2 regions of the Desulfuromusa ferrireducens genome follow, and region 1 is predicted to be linked to the other one. Evidence: riboswitches for the same ligand, from Rfam matches in the RefSeq annotation. Region 1 holds a riboswitch; the other holds the start of a gene.

Region 1 (8,967 bases):
GAGTGGCCCCTGTCGACTGAACAAACCGAACAGTAGCAGGCCAACCACTACAGTCGGCAGAGCCATCAAGGTATTCAGCAGGGTGATCATCAACCGCCGGCCGCGAAACCGGCTGATCCCCAGCCAGAGACCGATCGGCACCCCAACCAGCGCGGCCATCAGGATGGCGCAACTGGAGGTGTACAGGGATGTCCAGACGGTCATCTGGACATCCCGATCGAAACTGATGATCAGCTCAACGGCTGCAAGCAGGGATTCACCTAAAAAGCCCAAAGAGTTTCCTTACTCGGCAACGTAAAAAAGTTGCTCGCCACCTTTACGGAAACTGGTGATCAGGGCCCGGGCTGGAGGAGAAACCAGATAGTCGAGGAATTTTTTCGCGTGCTCGACCTTTACATGGTCGTGTTTGGCCGGATTTACCATGATCACGCCATAAGGGTTAAACAGGCCGTTATCTCCTTCGACGGCAATTCGCAGCTCGGTCTTGGTTTTGAATGCCAAGTAGGTGCCGCGGTCGGTCAAGGTATAACCCTGACGCTCGCCAGCCATGACGATTACCTCGCCCATGCCGCGGCCAGCTTCCAGGTACCAGTCTCCAGCCGGTGCAACAGCAGCCTTTTTCCACAACTGCTTTTCGCGCGAGTGGGTGCCGGAATCGTCGCCACGCGAGACAAAGGTACTACCGGTGGCAGCAATCTTGGCCATAGCGGCGGTCGCGTCTTTACTGCCTTTAATCCCTGCGGGGTCACTGGCCGGGCCGATGATGATGAAGTCATTGTACATGACATCGCGGCGATCAACGCCGAAACCGGCGGCGACAAATTTATCTTCCTTGCTGCGCGCATGCACCAACACCACATCGACATCGCCGTTTTCGCCCAACTTGATCGCTTTGCCGGTGCCGACGGCAATGACGTCAACCTTGCAATCGTTGGCCTGCTCAAACGGCGGCAGCAACTCGGCCAGCAGACCGGAATTTTCCGTTGAGGTGGTCGTCGCGAGACGCAAATGCTCGCTGGCCAATGCACTTCCGGCTAGCACCAACAGGCAACTTAGCAGAACCAAAATACGCTGTACTTTCATTTTCCTCTATCCTCCATCTTGCAAACAAAAAACGCCTTTCAGATGAAAGGCGTAAACAGCCGCACCCATTTAGTGCAACTGTACGTCTCCTTTCCAAATACGGGAGGTCCGGTCGTTTCCCACCGAACCCAACGGCTTTAGCGCCACGGCAAATACCGACAGGCAAAAAAAGCTCGGAGAATGACAATCATGTTGTGCATGTTCCAGACGGCCCAGTGGGTCGCCCGATTTGCTTATCCCTTCACCTGCCGCAGCAGGGGTTGATAGTTCTCGTTTGGGTGAACCGCTGGCGTTTGCTGCAGCTGACCATCGGCCAAGGAGAGGATCTCACCGCCCAGCCGCTGCGGCTGTTGCGCATCATGGCTGGCGATCACCACCGTCATCCCTTGCAGTGGGAGACCGACCAGGAAACGCTCCAAAGCAGCCAATTGTCCGACATCGAGATTGGCGGTCGACTCATCGAGCAGTAACAGCTGCGGCCGCAAGCAGAGGGCTCGCGCCAGCGCAACCCGCCGGGTTTCACCGCCGGATAATTGTTCTGCCGAGCGCTGCTGAAAACCGTCCAAGCCGACAACCTGCAGCGCCTGATCGATCCGGCTTTGTAACTCCTGTCCTTTTAAGCCACGCAGTTTCAAACCGAAAGCGAGATTCTTCTCAACACTGCCGACAAACAGCAGCGGATTCTGTTCGAGCAGGGTGATCTGTTGCCGCAGCCGTTGCAGACTGGACCCGGTCCATAACACCGGCTGCCCGGCAAAACTCAGCTGCCCACTTTGTGGCTGTTGCAAAAGGGCCAACAGTCGCAGCAGGGTACTTTTCCCAGCGCCGTTTTCCCCTTTCAGAACATAGAGACGTCCTGTTTGCAGATTGAGCCTCGGCACCTGCAGGGAAAAATCCCCTTGTTGCAAGCTGATATTGTTTAGTTCGAGCAGCGTCGTCATCATGCCGATCCCACAAAAAAAGCTCCTTCCGCATGGAAGAAGCCCTTAAAAGACCATAGGAGACAGATAAGCTGCACCAGTAGCCTTTTTCAGGATCCCCTTTCCAAACGGGAGGCCCGGCCGTTTCCAGCCGCACCCATCGACCGACCGCCATCAGGAAAACCCTCTAAGGCGGGACGGTTCGGAGAACCAATATTTAGTTTTTAGTTGCTGTTGCCTTCGAGCAACGGCACGGAACTTAACTCCTCATTGCTAACCAGAGTACCACGCAGTCGGAAATAATCCTCCGGCGTGTTGATATTCTGAAAGCTTTTCTCGCCAGGATCAAGCTCTTTTATCTTTTTGCTGGAAATTTCTACTACTTTGACCTGATCGAAGAACAGCATGATCCGCCGCTGTCCGCCGTCCAGCACCTGCTCCATGGCCGACAAACAACTCTTGTCGTAGAGGGCATGCAACGGCTCGTGGCCACCACTGCTGTTCGGAATAACCAGATCGCCACGACTGGCCTGAGCACAAATATGCCGGACCACACGAGCGGAGATAAACGGCATATCACAGCCGACGACAAAAATCTGCTCGTTGCCGGCGTGGGCCAGCCCGGAATGAACCCCGGCCAGCGCCCCCTGCGCATAGTAGAGATCGGGGACCTTGCGACAATCGATTTCGCTGTACAGTTCCGGCGAATTGGTAACGATCACCACCTCATCGAACAAGGCCGCCATGCGGCTATAAACATGATCGATGAAGCGCGCGCCCTGAATCGGTAGCAACGACTTATCGCTGCCCATGCGCCGACTTTCGCCACCAGCGAGGATCACCCCAGTGATGCCGGGGATCCGCTTAGCGGCACCAGAAATCTGCAGTTGCTGGGCATGGCTGTAAATTTCCAGACCGCTGCCACGCAGGTAACCGACCAAGGTAATTCCGGCCTGCTGACAGAGCTCGATGGCCTTGTCGGTCGGCGAGGTCCGGGAGGCGATCAGGCCGATGCCAAGCCGCGCGGCCTTGGCAACCATCTCGGTAGAAATCCGGCCCGATGTCACCAGCATCTTATCTTGCAAGTTGAGTTGCTTGAAGAGCGCCTCTCCGGCGAGCCGGTCAAGGGTATTGTGGCGGCCGATATCCTCGGCATAGAGCAGCAGACCATCTTCATCGCCGATCGCCGCCGAGTGGATGCCGCCGTGGCTGCGATATTGCTCGGTCCGCTCGTTCAACTCTTTCATCAGCTGAAAGAGGCGGTCACTGCTGTAGCGGCGCTGTTTTTGCCGTGAATCAGCGAGCAAACGCTCGGGCAGATTATAGGCGATACCGGTTCCACAACCGGAGGTCAGGGTCGGTTGCAGTAGCTCCGGCAGATCGCCCCGCAGACGCACTTCGGCCAAGCCGAAATCGTCACAGACGCCGAGAGAAAGAATATCATCGAGCGAATCGATGAAGCCCTGCAGGCGAAAAAAACCAGCCAGCAGAAAATTGAGTTTGTGCGGCGAACTGACCAGGGTCGCCAGTTCGCGGCCATTGACGCGCAAACGTAGCGGATATTCTTCAACCACCGCCCGCCGGGCGCTTTCACTGCGCCCTTTGGTCAGGCGAATAATTTTATGTTCAGATGGCTTTTCCATAGATCTCAAACCTCAACTCAAATCACGAAGATTTGGAGTGATTTAGTAGCAAATACAGATTAGCGTCTCTCCAGCGCCACGACAATCGCTTTTCCGGCGCAGGAGAAGAACCTCCTGCGACAACGCCGCAGGAGGTCAACAATGAGCGCTTAATTCACGCCGGAAACAGCTTTGCCTTTCGGCAATTTAGCGGTTGCTGGTTGCTGTTCGTCTCCACCAATCTTATGGAAGGAATCGGGCAACGAGTAATCGACCGTTTCCGGGTGATGTTCAAAGATCGGGAAATACTTGGCGATCAAGACGAAGAACAGGATATGCCCGGCGATGATACCGATAGTCACCAGCGATTCAACAATCGAAGGATAATAGATCTGGTCTGGATTCATCATTCCGAACATCGAAACGTTAAAGCGATTCAGCACCAGACCAAAAACCACCAGACATGCAGCGATCGCCCGACGGCGATCATCATTACGCACCGACTTCTGGGTAAACATGAAGAAGGGCAGAATAAATCCAATCACCAGCTCAACAACAAACAGCAGCGTCAGCACCGGACGATCGAAAAAGGGGCCATTCGACAAAGCCAGCAGACTGTAGCCCCGCACAGCGAGATACAGGCCGAGCGTCCAAGGTAGAATCTTCGCCAGGGTCTGCAAAAACACCCCTTCGTTCGCCTGTCCCATCCATTTGTGACAAGCGGTCGCCTCAATAATGATGATGCACATACCGGAACAGATGGCGCTGATCCAAAACAGCAACGGCAGCAGCGGGTTGTACCAGAGGTTGTGCAGCTTGTCGACAGCGATCAGAAAGAAGGTACCGAGCGACGATTGGTGCAGGGTCGAGATCGCTGCGGCCAGAATAACCAGCGGCATTTCCAGCCAACGCAGCACCCGCAAAGACAAGTGCCAACCGAACTTTTCCGCCACCGGCGAAAGAAATTCGAGAAACAGCACCGTGGTGTAGGCCATAACGCACATGGAAACTTCAAACATCGGTGAATGGACGTTCCAGTAACGCAGGACGTGCCAGCCTTTATGAGGTTGCCCAAGGTCAAGGATCAGACCGATACAGACCAGCGAGTAACCCAAGAAGCCGGTCACAATCGCCGGGCGTACCAGCGGCTCGAGCTTTTTAATATGGAAACAATGGACAATGGCTCCCAAAGTGAAAGCCCCAGCGGCCAACGGCACCGCCGTCACCACATCGAAGGAGATCCACAATCCCCAGGGGTAGGTGTCATTCATGTTGGTGGTCGCACCCAGGCCAAAAACAAAGCGCACCATAGACGCTAGCGCAGCGACGACGACCAGAAAGATCAGAAACTTAATAAAGCTGTGGTAGCCTTTGACTTCATTGACAACATATTTAGCTGCAGTCATCGTTAATCCTCCTTCTCTGGCGCAGGATTATCGGCCTGCTCGGCTTCTCTCTCGTTCTTCAGTCGATCGCGACGATGGGTAACCCAAGACAGGGCGGATAATCCACCCCCGACGGTAATAAAGGCCGCTGGAACCAACCGCAGCGCCTGCCAGGTGTAGCCAGGCAGAGCCCGCAGGGTGACCGGTTTGAAGCCGAGTTCATCGAAGGGCAGCGAGGTCAGGTAGATGACCGAAGTTCCGCCAGCTTCTTCTTTGCCGTAAACCTTGTGGATGTACTTATCCGGATGCTTGGCCAGACGCTCTTCAGCGATCTTGATCATTTCATCCCGCGGACCATAAGTAATCGCGGTCGGGCAGGCGGTGGCACAAGCGGGCTTCATTCCCTCTTTGAGGCGGCTGTAGCAACCGGTACATTTCTTGACCAGCGGCAGGCCTTTGCTCCACTCGTATTTAGGCACGCCAAAGGGGCAGGCGATCATGCAGAAACGGCAGCCGATGCAGCGATCGGCCTTGTAGATGACCGGACCCTCTGCGGTTTTCTCGAAGGCACCGACCGGACAGACCGAGGCGCAGGCCGGATCGTTACAGTGCATGCACATCTCTTTGTAGAAGGCGAACTCGTTCTGGCCGTTTTTCTGGTAGTCGCGGAATTTGATGCGGGTAAACGTATATTCCGACATCGCCGGCGGATTCTGATAGCCCTCGCCGCTGAAGAACTCCGTCTCTTCCGCCTCAAGCTGGTTCCACTGCTTACAGGCGACCTGACAACCACGGCAGCCGGTACATTTGGTCATATCGATCAGAAAGGCGTTGTTTTTCGAGAGGTTACTCTTGCTCATGATTTAATGCCTCCTTTCTCGATATTACAGAGGAACGCTTTGTATTCTGGAATAGTGGTATTGGCATCGCCAACCGCGGCGGTCAGCATGTTAGCGCTACCACCGGTGGCCAGACCGTTGAAGCCGAAGTGCCACGGCAGGCCAACCTGCTCAACCATCTTGCCACTGACGCGCAGCGGTTTGATCCGCGAAGTCACCAGCGCTTTGGCTTCAATCGCGCCACGGGCCGAAGAAATCGTCACCATGTCGCCATTTTTCAGGCCCTTCCACTCGGCCAATTCTTCACCGATCTCGACAAACATGTCGGGAACCAGCTCGACCAACCATGGCAGGTTGCGGGTCATGGCCCCGGCTTGCCAGTGCTCGGAAACCCGATAGGTGGTGCCGATGTAGGGGTACTTGCCAGTGTTATCGATCTTGCCGGGGGTCGACACCGCAGGATTGCTCTGCTGCGAGGTCATGGCGTTGGCGACCGGGCTCTCCATCGGCTCGTAGTGCTCCGGCAACGGACCATCGGCCAGACCGGCAGCGAACAAACGACCATAGCCTTCGGCGATCATGATAAACGGCGACTTGGTGCCATCTTCGCTCATCGGTACCCAACCACCGTCAGGAACATCGCCTTCCCATTTACGGGTCACTTTGTTCCAGGCGATAACCGGTTTTTTCGGGTTCCACGGCTTGCCGTCCAGATCGACCGAGGCGCGGTTATACAGAACCCGCCGGTTGACCGGCCAGCACCAGGACCAGTTGTGATAGAAACCCATGCCGCTGGGGTCTTCCAGACCGCGACGCTGCATCAGGTTGCCGGCTTCGGTATAGGAATTACAGTACAGCCAGTTGCCGCTGGTGGTTGAGCCGTCGGCCTGCAAGAAGGCAAAGCTCGGCACCTGCTGTCCTTTTTTGTACTGCTTGCCCTTGATGACAATATCGCGGGTGAACTGACCGTTACACTCACGGGCGACCATATCGATGCTCGGCTCGTGACCGTCACCGTAGTTCCAGTCGAGATCGGTGATCGGACCGGGAAAGACGCCGTCTTTTTTGTAGAGGGCTTTGAGGTTCTTGACCCACTGATCGACGATAAAGGCATCACTCTCGGCGTGGCCGGGAGGGTTGACCGCTTTGTAGCGCCACTGTGCCCAGCGCCCGGAGTTGGAAATGGAGCCTTCCTTTTCCACCGACGAAGCGGCCGGCAGCAGGAACACCTCGGTATCGATAGTTTTCGGATCGACGCCGGGGCGCCGCCAGAAGACCGAGGTCTCGGTTTCCCAGAGATCGGCGGCAACCATCCACTTGAGGCTATCCAGACCGTTAGCGATGGAACCGGCATCCGGGCCACCGACGATCGGATTGGTGCCCATACAGACCAGGCCTTCGAAACCACCGCCCTGCAAACGCTCCATCAGTTTGATGAAGGAGTAGTTGCCGCTGCGTTTCGGCAGGTAGTCGTAACAGAAATCGTTCTGCTCGGTTGCGGCATCTCCCCAATAAGCCTTGAGCAGACTGGTCATGTACTTCGGTGTGTTAGCCCACCAGTTGGCGCTCTGCTTGTCGTTGGTCTTCGGCGTCCACTTGGCGTTGTAGGTCGACAGGTCTTTGTTGTCGTAGGTCGGAACCTTCAGGTAGCCAGGCAGGATGTGGTAGAGGATCGCGTAATCGGTCGAGCCCTGCACGTTCGACTCGCCGCGCAGCGCGTTGATACCGCCACCGGCCAGGCCGATGTTGCCGAGCAACAGTTGTAGCATGGCGTAAGAACGGACATTCTGGGTGCCGTGGGTGTGCTGGGTGGTGCCCATGGCGTACATGATGGTCGCGACCTTGCCGACCTTGCTGGTGGCGCAGAAGGTGCGCACCACTTCCATGTAATCCTGAATGGCGGTGCCGGTGATCTCACAGACCTTCTCCGGGGTGTAACGGGAGTAGTGCTGCTTCATCAACTGATAGACGGAGCGGGGATTTTCCAGGCTGTCGTCACGCATCGGTAGACCGTCGGTGCCGACCTGGTAGGCCCAGCTCTCTTTGTCGTAGCTGAAGTTTTCGCCGTCGTAGCCGGTGAACAGGCCGTCGTTGAAATCGAAATCTTCGCTGACCAGAAAGGCGGCGTTGGTGTAGTTCACCACGTACTCTTTGTGGATTTCGTTATTGTTCAGCGCATAGTTGATCATGCCGCCGATAAAGGCGATATCGGTACCGGGACGCAGCTGGGCGTAGGTATCCGCCTTGGATGAAGTTCTGGTGTAGCGCGGATCGACGGAGATCAGCTTGGCGCCGTCATCCATCGCCTTTTCCACGTATTTAAAGGAAATCGGGTGGTTCTCTGCTGGGTTCGAACCGATACACATGATGACATCGGCATGCTGGATATCAATCCAATGGTTAGTCATTGCTCCGCGACCGAACGAGGCTGCCAGACCGGCAACCGTTGCAGAGTGTCATATTCGGGCTTGGTGTTCTAAATAACCCACCCCCATGGCGCGGGCAAACTTTCCGAGCAGGTAGCACTCTTCGTTATCCAGGGCAGCGGCACCGATCATCGCAAAGCCTTCGTTGCGATTGACGGTGAACATTTCGCCGTTGATCTTCTCTTCTTTAACAAAGTTGCGATCGCGGGTCTCCTTCATATTCTTGGCAATCCGCTCCATTGCCCAGTCCCAGGATTTATCTTCCCACTTGTCACTCTTCGGCGCCCGATATTTGACGGTGGTCAGGCGACGTTCGTTGTTGGCCACCTGAAACAGGGCGCTGCCTTTGGAGCAGAGCGAGCCCTGGTTGATCGGATGTTCCGGATCGCCCTCAATGTTAACCACCTTGCCATCTTTGGTGTGCACGATCATGCCGCAACCGACCGCACAATAAGGACAGATGGTGGTGCTCGACTGCAACCCTTTGGTGCGCATTACCGGCGAATCAACACTGGCCTGCACCGGTTTTCCGGTTAAGGCGACGGTGCCGGCCGCCAGACCGCCACCTTTGAGAAAATTCCGTCTCGAAACTGTCATTCTATTCTCTCCTTGCTAATAATTTTGCCATCAGATGGGCAGAAAGCCGCTTCTCCTTTGCGCAAGGGTTGTACCAATCCGTTTACGTTATTTTC
Region 2 (8,967 bases), 1.9 Mb from region 1:
GACGGCAGCATCCAGCGTAATCGCCGCGTCGGCGCCGTAAGCGTAAGCTTCACTCCGAACCGCTTCAATATCCTGGCCGATAATCACCGCTGAAAGCTCAACACCGAGCTTATCCGCGAGCTCCCGGCCGCTGCCGAGCAGTTCCCAGGAGACCTTGGCGATCTCGCCTTGATATTGTTCGATAAAGACCCAGACCCCTTTATACTGGGCGAGCCTTGCGCGCAGGGCAGCCTCTTCGGGAGTTAACTCTTCAACACCATTTTTCTGTGCTTCCCAGAGTCTGAGCTGCTCGACTTGCTCCGGGGTATAAAACATCTCCAGGGCACCAACCGCACAGACCTTGACGCACTTGTCGCAGCCGACACATTTTTCCTCATCGATGGAGAGCAGTTCACCCGCGTCGTTGATGCGGATGCCGTCAACCGGACAGGCGCTGGCGCAGCGTTCACCGCAAGCAACACATTTCCCCTCGATACAACGAGCCACGCCCCGTGGCTTTTTAACTTTTGTCTCTTGCATAGCAATAAAATCCTTACAGAGTTTCTGGGCGGTTAAACCGCCAAAAGATCCTTGGATAAAAGTTTGTCGATGAGCAGTTGCGCCGTGCCTTGCGGGTCGTTGATGCCATCACCAATGATCTCGCCCTGATCGCGCTGCGGAGAGAATATTTTACTGACCCAGGTCGGCGAGCCCTTCAGGCCGATGGTCTCGACATTCAGCTGCAGGACGCTGTTGTCCCAGGTTGTCACCTCGGCATCTTCGGCCGCCAGCCGCATCGGCACGGTCGGGTAGCGTGGTTGGTTGATTTCACGGACCACGGTTATCGTCACCGGCAGCGGCGCTTCGACGATCTCATAACGCCCTTCCAGCTTACGCCGGACACGGATCATTTTGCGCTGCAGATCGAGATGTTCAATCCGATCGACCAGGGTGAGCTGATGCAGGCCGAGCCGCGAGGCGATACCAGGACCAACCTGGGCGGTATCGCCATCGATAGTCTGCTTGCCGCAGAAGACAATCGCCAGTTCGTCGGTTTTGGCCAGTAGATCGATGGCAGCCGAGAGCACGCAACTGGTGGCCAGGGTGTCGGCGCCGCCGAAACAACGATCCGAAAGCAAAATAGCGTCATCGACCCCCAGCGCGCAGGCCTTGCGCAGCGTCGCTTCGGCATTCGGTGGACCCATCGACAGCGCAACACTGCGCACCGCGTACTGGTCGCGCAGCCGCAGACTTTCTTCGAGAGCGTGGGTGTCGTAGGGATTCATGATGAACGGGATGCCATCGCGAATCAGAGTGTTGGTAACCGGGTCGATCTGCACCTGAGTGGTGTCAGGAACCTGCTTGATACAAGAGATGACCAGCATGAAATCAATGTCCCTTCGAAAGGTTATTCGGAATTCTTCGGTTCTGAAAGCCAGCGGGGTGGAGCGAGATCTGCTTCAAAGCGATATTTCGTGAAATTCCATATCGAGCAGATCGATATTCAGGATGCGCCCCCTAAGAAGCGTCCCCTTGCCGAGGAGAAGCTTGCAGACCTCGGCGACTTCAAGGCTGGCAACAACTGCCGGGGTAAAAGAAGGGTTGCCCATATTCTGTTCCACGCCTTTTCCACTGTTGTTATGGGCGTAGAGTTTTTTTAGCGATTGATCGCCGGGAAAGACCGAGCAGACATGTCCGTACCAACCGGCAATCGCCCCGTGCACCATCGGCAGGCCAAGCCGCGTACAGACCTCAGCCAGATCCAGCCGGGTGTTAACGCTGTCCAAACAATCGACGACAACATCGGCGTGCTGCAGCAGTCGCTGACCATTGTCCAGACCGAAGGTCTCCCAACATGGAGTAACGGACACGGCTGGATTTATGTTGGCAATTCGCTCGTCGGCCGCATCGACTTTCGGCTGTCCCAGACTTTTGATCGATGCCAGCAGCTGTCGGTTCATATTGTGCTCTTCGAACATATCGGGATCGATGGCGATAATCTTGCCGACTCCCAGACGGGCCAGCTCTTCCAGAACGTAGCCACCGAGGCCGCCACAGCCGATCACCGCGACACAGCTGGCAAACAGCTGACGTTGTTGGGCAACGTCAAGCATCGCCCGGTTGCGCTGATAACGGGCTGGAAGAAGATCATTTTCCAGGGCAATCGCTTCAATTTCGGCAATGCTTTTTCGGTAACAACAACTGGCCGCGAGCTGAATAGACCAGGGCAGCAGATCGCCATCGCTTCTGGCACGGAGAAAGCTAAGGGCATCGCACATACTCAGCCACCACCGACCAAGGGAAACAGCGCCAGGGTGTCCCCTTCGTTCAAGGGTTGCGATAATTGCGCATGGCGGCCATTGATAAGCACAATACCAATTTCTATTTCTGGAATCGTTAAAACCGCGACCACCTCGGCACAGGTCGTGCCGACGGCTATTTCCTGTTCCTTGATCTTGAAGCGATCATTGCGAAAATTGGCAAAGAGTTTAACGGTAATCTTCATCTCATTCTCCCTGTTTTCTGCAATCCATCACTCACGCTGGTACTCGTGAAAAAAATCCCGGTGTGGCCGCACAGTGACGGCCACACCGGGCAGGAGAGAGAGTTTACACCCTCTTGAGAGATGGTTTAAAAGTCCCAGAATGCATCGATCTCGTCACCAGTGAAATCCCAGACCGCATTGTGCGGCGCGACCGGCTCGAGGAAGAATTCGGGCAGCCGATCGTCCTTATTGGTGAAGCCAGCGCCAATATTGAAGGCACGCTCGGTCTTGAGGACGCTTTTGCCGAGGTTGGTGACATCGTCGCCGGTCAGTTCGATCCCGAAGCGGGCGTTGATCATGTCGATCAGCGCCGGCAGACACTCAGGGATGTCCAGAGCCGGGAAAGCGACAAAGATACACATACCGGTCGAGTCGACGGCGGCGGTAGCAATCTGCAGGTTGCGAGAGAGCTCGACCTGACCATCCTTCTTCAGCGGGTCAACGTAACCGCCGATATTCAGGATATTGGTGGCGATAGCGTAACCGGCAGTGTGGTCGGCGCCCATGGTGCTGGTCGCGTAGGTGATGCCGATACCCTTGACACTGCGAGGGTCGTAGGCAGGGATCGCCTGATTCTTGACCACTGGGACGCGGGTGACGCCGTAGGTTTTGCCGACGCTGCCGGCACCACCACCGAGAATCCGGCCGAGCGGGGTGACTTTGCCGATTTCTTCCCTCAGTAAACGGATGACCCCTTTGCCGTCGCCAAAGGGGAGAATGCCGGCTTCCATGGCGACACCGAACATGACGGCGGTCTCGATGGAGTCGACACCGATATCATCCATGATGCTGTCGGCTACGGCGATATCATCGAGGATCTCGATACAGCAGTTGGCACCTAAGCCCCAGATGGTCTCGTACTCAAAGCCGGAAGTAAGGTACTTGCCGTCCTTGTCATTGTAGACCTGTGAGCATTTCATGATGCAACCGGCATGACAGCCGTGCTTGGTCTTGCCACCGCGCTCGACGATGGTGTCATGCATGGTCTCGCCGCTGATGTTGTCGTGTGCTTCGAACTGACCGTAGGTGAAGTTGCGGGTTGGCAGACCACCAGCCTCATTGAGGATATTTACCAAGACGTTGGTGCCGTAGGTAGCCAGACCTTCACCAGCGACCGGGTGATCAAGAATCGTCTTGGCGAAAATGCGGGCCGCGGCCTTGAATTTCTCCGGATCGGCGATGGTGACGCCGGGAGCGTCGCTCGCATCAACGGTGATGTACTTGATCTTTTTCGAGCCCATGACCGCACCCATGCCGCCGCGGCCGTGGCTACGGATCTTGCTGTCGGGGTCTTTGACCGAAATATTGGCAGCGGCCATCTTCGCTTCACCGGCCTGGCCGATCATCATGATGCCGACCTTCTTGTCGAACTTGGCCTCAAGCGCCTCAATGACAGCAAAGTTACCTTGACCGAGCAGCTCAGTCTCTTCGGCGATGGTCACACCGTTAACGGTGATGTTGAGGCTGTAGAATTTGTCTTCCTTCGGCAGGCCCTCGATTATCAGCGCTTTGATGCCCATCTTGGCAAACTGCTGAGCGGTGGTGCCGCCGGTGTTGCTCTCTTTGATGGTGCCAGTCAGGGGACTCTTGGCGCCACAGGACATTCGCCCGGAGTTGGCGGCCGCAGTGCCTGAGAGCAAACCAGGAGCGAAGACCAATTTATTATTTAATCCCAGCGGGTGACAGGCGGGATCGACCTCTGCGGAAACGATGGTCGAGGTCAGGGCGCGGCCACCGAGGCCAGCCCAGTTTTGCGGAACCTCCTCAACGCTGCTGGTGAGGTCGGTCATGTTAACGCGAAAAATTTTGTCCATGTTGTAGATACTCCCATTCGGCAAAGATGATGCGTAATGCACATATACGTTCAATCTCCTTTTCGAAAGGGAGGCCGCGCCGTTTCCAGCGGAACCCGGCGGCCTGCCACCATCAGGAAAATCCTCTAAGGTGATCAGGCTCGGAGATCGATATTTGTTTCAATAACTAACAGCCAGATTGCTGCTTATTGCAAAAAAGGGCCGGGAGAGTATTCACCCCGGCCCCAGAATCCGAAACGCTTACATTGCGGCCTGGTAGATGCCGATGACGTCATCGAGGTTCGCCTTGCGCGGGTTGGTCAACATGCAGGCATCGTTCTGAGCGTTGCCTGCCATAACGGCAAGGTCAGCTTCCTTAACGTTGAGTGCGGTCAGACCGGTCGGGATGCCAATGTCAGCAGAGAGCTTGCGGATTGCCGCGATGCCCTTGGCGGCAGCAGCAACAACACTCAAACCGTCAATGTTCTCACCCATCGCCACGGCGATATCAGCGAAACGCTGTGGGTTGGCGATAACGTTAAATTCGCAGACCGACGGCAGCAGGATAGCGTTACAGACACCATGGGGGAGATTGTAGAAGCCACCGAGCTGGTGGGCCATAGCGTGGACATAACCGAGGGAGGCGTTGTTGAAGGCCATGCCAGCGAGGTACTCAGCGTAGGCCATCTTGTCACGCCCTTCGAGGTTGTCGCCGTTGGCAACGACCGGACGCAGGTACTCGGCAACCAGCTCAATCGCCTTGATGGCACAGGCGTCAGTGATTGGGGTGGCAATGGTCGAGACGTAGGCCTCAACCGCGTGAGTCAGTGCATCCATGCCGGTTGCAGCGGTCAGGGCAGCAGGCTTGCCGACCATCAGGACTGGATCATTGATGGCGATATTTGGCGTGCAACGCCAGTCAACGATAGCCATTTTCACTTTGGTATCGGTGTTGGTGATGATGCAGAAGCGGGTCATCTCTGAAGCGGTACCGGCGGTGGTGTTAATGGCGACAAAAGGAGGCATTGCCTTAGTGGTCTTGTTAACGCCTTCGCAATCGCGGATGTGCCCGCCATTGGTGGCAACCATGCCGATGCCCTTAGCACAGTCGTGGGAAGAGCCGCCACCGAGGGAAATGATGGTGTCGCATTTCTCGCCCTGGTAAACCTCCAGACCGTCATGAACGTTTTTGTCGGTCGGGTTTGGCTCGGAACCGTCGAAGATGACCACGGGAATACCAGCGGCTTCGACCTGAACTTTGATCTGCTCAGCCATGCCCATAGCGACAATGCCCTTATCGGTGACCAACAGTGCCTTGGTGCCGCCCAGCGCCTTGACCTGTTCGCCGGTTTCCTTTGAGGAACCTACGCCCATGAGGGAAACAGTCGGAATATAGAATCCATAAGTTTGATCTGCTAAAGCCATTTTTTCTCTCCTTGTTGTTTCATTGGTGTTGTTGTGTTGCCAGAAAATATAAAAAGTAAAACGTAGGTTTAGGACTAGAGCAACAAGGGTGCCAGTTGCGAAAAAAGTACTTAACATACCGTAAACACAATCTTATTTCTTGCCATCGCTGACAGAAACAGTATTGAACTAAATTTCTCCTTCAGGACTATTTCGGCACAGAACGTTCCAGAACGGATCGATCTGCTACACCTGCCACACCTGTCACACCTCCCCCTACCCTCCCTGCGACAAACACAGTTCATGGCACAAATCGTTCCAAAGTGGGACAATATGTACCTATTTAATACATTCCACTACATGGTAGCCCTGCTGTTCAACGAGCAGGGATCGCCGAAAAGGACAGCCCATATAAATATCTAAAACCCACCCCAGCTCCCAGCCCGTATACGTAACAACGTTTAACTCTGTCGAACTGCCGCCTATCAGCACACTCTCGTCGTCGCGATAAACCCATCGTCTGGAAGGAAAACTGGAAATTTGCATGACTTTTGCAATTGATGCCCTGCCTGAAAGAAAGGCTGTCGCCGGACAAAACTGCAAGCGACGGTTTTCGCCTTGCCCTAAACGGACAACCTATCTATTCGACAAACACAAGACAGAAGGATGAACCAATGAAATCAAGACTGACGTTGTTAATCACCGCTTGCCTGTTAGGGGCACTGACCACCCCTGCGTTGGCGACCGAGCATCTGCGCCTGGCAACCACCACTTCGACAGAAAATTCAGGGTTACTGGCGGTACTGCTCCCGCCTTTTGAGCAGGCCAATGATTGCCAGGTTGATGTAATCGCCGTCGGCACCGGCAAAGCAATCAAACTGGGGGAATCGGGCGATGTTGATGTCGTCATGGTGCATGCCCGCAATAAAGAAGATAAGTTTGTTGCCGCAGGCTACGGCGTCGACCGGCGGGACGTGATGTACAACGATTTTGTCATCCTCGGACCAGCCAAGGATCCGGCCGGCCTTAAAGAAGCAAACGATGTCGCCGCCGCCATGGCCAAAATTGCCGCGACCGAAGCGACCTTCGTCTCACGCGGCGATGACTCCGGCACCCACAGCCGCGAGAAACAACTCTGGCAAGCGGCCGAGGTCACCCCATACGGCGACTGGTACCTGGAAGCTGGCCGCGGTATGGGCGAGGTGATTGTTATGGCAGGAGAACGCCAGGGCTATACGCTGAGCGATCGCGGCACCTATCTGGCGTTCAAAGGCAAGACTGATCTGCAGGTTGTCAGCGAAGGGGACCAGCGGCTGTTTAACCCCTACGGCGTGATCATGGTCAATCCGCAGAAACATCCACACGTCAAGGTAAAATTGGCCGAAAAGTTTCTCGACTACCTGACTTCCCCTCAGGCGAAAAGCCTTATCACCGCTTATCGCCGCGGTGGTGAGCAGCTTTTCTACGTCCAATAAGGGAATAGCTTGGGCTATCTGAGTGGATCATTATTGCAGGCGATTGAGCTGGTATTCGCCTTTGATCGGGAGATCCAGAGTATCGTCTGGACCTCCCTCTATACCTCCTGCACGGCCATTGTCCTGTCGGCGCTGCTGGCTGTCCCTGCTGGCGTGTTGCTCGGGCTGGCACAGTTTCGCGGTCGGCGCGTACTGGTTACACTGCTGAACACCCTGATGGCGCTGCCGACCGTGGTTGTCGGCCTGGTGTTGTTTGGACTGTTCAGCAGGCAGGGTCCGGTTGGCAGTCTCGGCCTGCTGTTCACGCCACTGGCGATGATTGTCGGCCAGATGGTGCTGGCCATACCGATCATCGCCAATTATGTTCTGGCCGCTGTCAAGGGTTCAGACAAACGGATCATCAACACCGCGTTGACGCTGGGGGCGACGCCACTTCAAGCCGGAATACAGTTGCTTAGAGAGATCCGTTTCGGGGTGATGGCGGCAGTAATTGCCGGTTTTGGCCGGGTTATCGGCGAAGTCGGGGTCGCGATGATGCTCGGCGGCAATATCCGCGGTTCAACCCGCACCATGACCACGGCGATCGCTCTGGAAACCAGCAAGGGAGAATTCGCCTTCGGCCTGGCGTTGGGGATGGTGCTTTTGAGTGTCGCCCTGTTCGTAAATCTATTTTTGAACCTGTTGCAACAAAGGTAAGTTGATGAAACCGGTACTCCGCTTAAAAGATGTGATCATTCGTCAGGGGCAGAGCTTCAGCCTCTCGATTGAGAGACTGGAACTGTTGCCAAACCGCAGCTATGCGCTAACGGGAGACAATGGGGCCGGGAAAAGCACCCTGCTCAGGGCGCTGGCTTTTTTGAGCGTGCCGCAGCGAGGGACTATTAGCTTCGCCGCGACAGCAGAAACCCTGACGCAGCGACGGCAGAAGGTCACCCTGGTCGAGCAATCCCCCTACCTGCTCAAGGGGACGGTGGCGGACAATCTCACTTTCGGGCTGAAGTTGCGCGGCATTCCGGGAAAAGAGCAAAAAATACGGATCAAATCGACCCTTGAGACGGTCGGCCTGAACGGTTTCGAACAGCGTAAAGCCGACAAACTCTCAGGAGGGGAAGTACAACGAGTGGCCTTGGCCCGTGCTCTGGCCTTGCAACCTGAAGTGCTGCTGCTAGATGAACCGACCGCGAACATCGACAGCGCCAGCCTGCCCGCGTTTGAGGAATTACTCAGCAGGCTTCCAAATTATGGCGTTACGCTGATCTTTACCACCCATGATCTGACGCAACCCGAGCGGTTGGGCAGCGAAACCATCCGGCTGGAGAATGGTCGCCTGATCGCCAGCCCCAAAAACCCAATGAAACAGATTGAACTCACCACCATGGAGCAACACAGATGGCTAAATCCTTTGAAAGTGCAAGGGCTCTGATCCTCGACCGGGTCATGCCGTTAGGTAGCGACTCGGTCACCTTACTTGATGCCGTTGGCCGTGTCCTGGCAAAGGACATTGAATCGCCCTGCGAACTGCCGCGTTGGGACAATTCGGCCATGGACGGCTACGCGGTCCGGCACGAAGACAGCCGCGTTGGCGCGCGACTGACCATAAGCGGCTATATTTCGGCTGGCGCCAGCGCCGGGGATCTTCATGTTGCTCCGGGAAGTGCAATAAAAGTTATGACCGGCGCGCCAATCCCGAGCGGCTGTCAGGCGATTGTCCCCATCGAAGAGACCGAAGAGGATGGCACACAGGTGGTCATCGTCAGCCCGTTCCAGGTTG

The links. Region 1 has a riboswitch for molybdenum cofactor ahead of ACZ5PT_RS05235 (ATP-binding cassette domain-containing protein). Riboswitches for the same ligand answer to the same signal wherever they lie in the genome.
Region 2: it holds a riboswitch for molybdenum cofactor, as region 1 does, so the genes downstream of both, ACZ5PT_RS13780 (aldehyde ferredoxin oxidoreductase C-terminal domain-containing protein) here and ACZ5PT_RS05235 (ATP-binding cassette domain-containing protein) in region 1, are expected to answer to the same signal.

What each region holds. Positions count from the first base shown of each region.
Region 1 is NZ_AP042415.1:1,146,743-1,155,709, forward strand. It holds gene ACZ5PT_RS05225 (ABC transporter permease) at 1-273, opposite strand, end outside; gene ACZ5PT_RS05230 (ABC transporter substrate-binding protein) at 283-1,083, opposite strand; molybdenum cofactor riboswitch at 1,154-1,274, opposite strand; gene ACZ5PT_RS05235 (ATP-binding cassette domain-containing protein) at 1,317-2,027, opposite strand; molybdenum cofactor riboswitch at 2,105-2,223, opposite strand; gene fdhD (formate dehydrogenase accessory sulfurtransferase FdhD) at 2,228-3,646, opposite strand; gene nrfD (NrfD/PsrC family molybdoenzyme membrane anchor subunit) at 3,796-5,031, opposite strand; gene ACZ5PT_RS05250 (4Fe-4S dicluster domain-containing protein) at 5,034-5,870, opposite strand; gene fdnG (formate dehydrogenase-N subunit alpha) at 5,867-8,872, opposite strand.
Region 2 is NZ_AP042415.1:3,067,041-3,076,007, reverse strand. It holds gene ACZ5PT_RS13800 (FAD-binding protein) at 1-519, opposite strand, end outside; gene ACZ5PT_RS13795 (electron transfer flavoprotein subunit beta/FixA family protein) at 552-1,364, opposite strand; gene ACZ5PT_RS13790 (HesA/MoeB/ThiF family protein) at 1,440-2,258, opposite strand; gene ACZ5PT_RS13785 (MoaD/ThiS family protein) at 2,261-2,485, opposite strand; gene ACZ5PT_RS13780 (aldehyde ferredoxin oxidoreductase C-terminal domain-containing protein) at 2,611-4,338, opposite strand; molybdenum cofactor riboswitch at 4,378-4,496, opposite strand; gene ACZ5PT_RS13775 (iron-containing alcohol dehydrogenase) at 4,579-5,742, opposite strand; gene ACZ5PT_RS13770 (ABC transporter substrate-binding protein) at 6,396-7,196, shown strand; gene ACZ5PT_RS13765 (ABC transporter permease) at 7,206-7,892, shown strand; gene ACZ5PT_RS13760 (ABC transporter ATP-binding protein) at 7,897-8,619, shown strand; gene ACZ5PT_RS13755 (molybdopterin molybdotransferase MoeA) at 8,586-8,967, shown strand, end outside.